DNA from 2 places in the Lactiplantibacillus argentoratensis genome. Region 2 is predicted to be linked to the other one. Evidence: predicted binding sites of a transcription regulator. Region 2 holds the regulator's gene; the other holds the start of a gene.
What was found. Region 2 encodes Rex, which represses fermentation and respiration genes when NADH is low (regulators of the CRP and FNR family bind a similar motif). Its sites were predicted from a motif close to TTGTGAANTANTTCACAA; they were not measured.
Positions count from the first base shown of each region.

Region 1: the regulator Rex is predicted to act here: its motif matches at 1,449-1,466, upstream of V7R88_RS00250 (FAD-binding protein).

Region 1 covers NZ_CP147647.1:59,813-62,020, forward strand. Annotated here, with positions in the region: gene V7R88_RS00250 (FAD-binding protein) at 1-1,329, opposite strand, end outside; gene V7R88_RS00255 (DASS family sodium-coupled anion symporter) at 1,795-2,208, shown strand, end outside.
Region 2 covers NZ_CP147647.1:572,326-574,533, reverse strand. Annotated here, with positions in the region: gene V7R88_RS02685 (type II CAAX endopeptidase family protein) at 1-598, shown strand, start outside; gene V7R88_RS02680 (redox-sensing transcriptional repressor Rex) at 729-1,406, opposite strand; gene V7R88_RS02675 (ABC-F family ATP-binding cassette domain-containing protein) at 1,575-2,208, shown strand, end outside.

The sequences.
Region 1 (2,208 bases), 510 kb from region 2:
AGATTCATAATTGGTCATGTGCCACATTTTAGCATCAACTTCTTGAGCCATTTTGATACCATCACCGCGGTTATAGAGCGTCCCAAGTGGTGTCAGATTATCACTGTGCAAGTAGGTTTGCTTTAACTCAGGATTGTTTTCAAAACCACCCATAGCTAAAACGACGCCATTATTGGCATGGATATTAAGCAGTCGTTCGCCCCGTTTGATTTGGACCCCTTGGATCACTTTAGTATTAGGATCTTGGATCAAATGTTGTGCCCGTGAGTCCAACCAAACGTCAATATTGTCAGCTCGTTCAAGGACTTTTTGCCGGAGTAGTTTCCATAATGCAGCGTCTTTATCACGTTTGTGAACGAGGGCAAAGTCAATCGTATCACTTCCGGCTAGTTCTGGGTATTCCGCCATGGTTTTCTTGATGGCAACGGCATCACCGGGTTTAATATCATGTTTCCAACTAACGGCTTTAATCCCCAGATATTTTTCAAAATATGCTGGAATTTTACTCATACCGCTTAAATAGGCGTTGAGTGTCTTAGTAGGGGCACTGAATGGCGCGCCCAGTGCTTGATAATAAGCGGTTAGTTTATCTAAGCTTTCACCCGTAACGACGTGTTGGGCGGAGTAGCGGGTGTTGCCACCTTCACGGCCAAATGGTGCCGCATCAACTACTAGTACGTGGGCACCATTATCAGCAGCAAAACGAGCCGCTGAAGCACCGGCACCACCAAAGCCTAAAACGATAACGTCGTAGTTACCGTGCCAGTTCACATTGAGCGCGGGCGTGCCGTTGAGTGCCTTAACGTATTTTTCAAAGTTATCGAAGCACCGTTCCAAGAACTTGATAGAAGGGGCATCGGTCATTTGACCATTCTGATCAAAGGCTTTAGCAGCGTAGCTTAACATGTATTCATTGCCAGGGAGTACCTGAGCATCAACTCCGGGCGCATTGAGAATATTGCGTAAGTCACCTTGAGCACGGCACGTCCCCTGTACGCCAAGGGAAGTACCAACTAACATGACCGGTTTATTAGCAAAGGGGTGGAGCTGGTAAGAAAGCCATTCAATAACGTTCTTGAGTGCGGCCGGAATGGCATGATCGTATTCGGGTACCCCGATGATCACCCCATCGGCCTGGCTAATTTTATCATTTAAGGCTTGAACGGTCGCCGGGATATGATTTTGAGTTGGTTCATTAAAAAGGGGAATCCCTGTAATTTCATTAACGTCAATGGTAGCCCGTTGACTAAAATGATGCTTCATAAATTGTAATAATTCACGGTTGTAAGACTGTTGTGCCGCCGTACCAATCAAGGCAATATATTTCATAATTAACATTCCTTTATTAGTTTTTTAGTTGGATAAGTACACGGATTGTTTACGCTTTCAATATAAATAGTTACCTAGAAAAAACAACCGTTAATTTTAACGAAGCCAACAGAATGCTATTGTGACAAGGATAACAAGCTGTGATTAATTTGACGGGTTGTCGAAACTTTAGTGAGAATTAAGCAAGTGGCAAACTTTATTTTAGCTTTTTATAAATTCTATTTATAAAAGTGTCCGATAAAAGGCACTAGTTGCTATGATAATTTCAGGTATTTTTAATCGCAAACAGGTCCCTGTAGGCTGTATATAACGGGTTTTATTGCGACACCTCAAGCAACTACAACTAAATTTAAATTGACAGACTTATAAATTAAGTTATGGTGATATTGAAAAACGTCAAACAACCGTTAATGGCAAGATATGTGAAAATCTTAACAATTATATGAAGATTAGGAGGAAGTGCAGATGTTGAGTGAAATAAAATGGAAGGGCTTTCTGTTACCGCTAATTTTTGGAATTGGGTTATGGCTAGGTACGCCACTACGACCAGTAGCAATTAGTATTATGGCGTGGCACTTATTTGCAATTTTTGTGGCAACGATTATTGCTTGTATTACCAAGCCATTACCGATGATGGCCGTCACGCTGATTGGGATTGTTGTCGCGACGTTAACGGGTGTTTTTACGATGGACGAAGTCGCTACTGGTTTTGGTAATTCGACGGCGTGGATGGTTGCCATGTGCATGTTCATGGCTGCTGGTTTTATTAAATCAGGACTTGGCAAGCGGATCGCCTATCTGTTTGTCAGTTTATTTGGCAAGCGCACGCTGAGCTTAGCATACGCCTTATCCTTTGTTGATGCCGTATTGGCGATTGGT
Region 2 (2,208 bases):
TATTTACGCACTACCGAGCGTCCTTGTGACTGCTTTCCATCAGCTAGGGGCCCAAGTATTCGTGATTCAAACGGTCGACTACTTAGTCGGTGCAATCCTACTCATCTGGTTGGCGAGTCGCATGCGGACAAAAAACGTTGTTGAAAAACAACCAAGTAACTGGTTCATGACGTTCATCTGGGGATTGATTGGACTTATCCTAGTCATCCTCGGTCAAGTCATTATTTTAAAAATCACGGCTTTGATGGGCCAATCAACAGCCTCAACCAACACGACCACCCTCTTAACCGTTGGGCAACAATATCCCGCGTTCTTCCTAGCCATCATTGTCGGTGCACCCATTATGGAAGAAATCGTCTTCCGCAAAGTTATCTTTGGTAATCTAAGTGCGGTCACCGGCCAAATCGGCGCGGCCTTGATTTCCAGTGTGCTATTTAGTTTTGCACATGCGGATGGTCACTTTATCCTCTACGCCTTTATCGGGTTATTATTCTGCTGGCTATATCGGCACACCGGTCGGATTCAAACGTCAATGACGGCGCACATCTTAATGAATGCCTCGGTCGTGTTACCTACGTTATTAGGGCTAGTACACTAACATAACTTCTAGGCCAAACGATTACGGTTGGCGTTCACCAGCTATTGACTCTTAGTACGCGAAAAGGCTTCCCTGAAAAATTCAGAGAAGCTTTTTCGTATCAGTTTAACCTCAAAGATGAAACTGATTATTAATCTTCAGTCTCATTTTCATCGTCATTACCATTGTCACCTAATTGCTGACCGTAATGTTCAATGAAGTAGATCAATGTTTGTAATTCGTTGGTCAAATCAACGTTCTGCACCCGTACTGTCTCCGGAACGGAGATTCGTAACGGCGTGAAGTTCATGATTCCTTTGACGTTTGCATCAACCAAGTCATCGGTAATTTTCTGAACAACCGTGGTTGGTACCGTTAAGATAGCAATCTCAATCTGTTGTTCGATCAATTGCTTTTTGAGCTCCGTCATTGGGTACACTGGAACCCCACTTTGGACCGTATTGGCAATCGCCTCGTTGACATCAAATGCTGCTGAGATGCGGACATTACTGTTTTTGTGAAAATTAAAGTTCAGTAGGGCGTGGCCCAAATTACCGACCCCAATTAAAGCAACATTCGTTAAGGTGTCTTGATTTAAAATCTTTTTAAAAAATGCGAGTAACGTTTCAACGTCGTATCCATACCCTCGTTTTCCGAGCGCCCCAAAATACGAGAAATCTCGCCGAATCGTTGCTGAATCTACTTTAACCGCCTCGGACAACTCGGTCGATGAGACCCGCTTCTTATCTGCATCTAGCAAGATATTTAAGTAGCGGTAATAAATCGGTAACCGTTTTGCCGTTGCCCGTGGAATTTTTGTTTCTGCCATTCGGACGTGTCCTCCTAATTAAAAGTTTGTGAATTTGCTGACACTATTCTAGCATAACGTGTGACTTTGTGAAATAATAATTACTTATTATTCCTAATAATTGGGTCAGACCGTTACAATATGCTACAATTATGTCACGAATTAAATGTGAAAGGAGCTTAATAAAGCGTGATTTTACTACAAGTACAGCAAGTTATGCGGCGTTTTGGCGCCGATGTCTTGTTCGATAACGTACAAATGGACATTCAAGAACACGCCCGGGTAGCCCTCGTCGGTCGAAACGGGGCCGGAAAATCAACCTTACTTAAAATGATTGCCGGTGAAACGGTACCGGACGAAGGCCAGATTTCAATGCGTAAGGGCTTAACGATCGGTTACTTGGCGCAAGACCAGGGGCTAGATAGCAACAATACGATTTGGGAAGAAATGAGTAGCGTCTTCGCTGAGTTACATGCCATCGAAAAACGGATGCATCAGCTCGAAAATCAATTGAGTGACCCCGCAATTATGAATGATGAGCAGGCTTATCAACAGACGTTGAAAACCTATGATCAAATTCAGACGGAATTTCAACAGAAAAACGGCTACGGTTACCAAGCCGAGATTCGAGGCGTGCTGCACGGTTTTCAATTCGACGCCGACGTGTACGATAAGTCGGTCACGGCACTATCTGGTGGGCAAAAGACCCAGTTGGCCTTGGCCAAGTTGTTACTTGAAAAACGGGACTTACTCATCCTTGACGAACCGACGAACCATTTGGACGTCGAAACCCTTACTTGGTTGGAAAGTTATCTCCAATCTT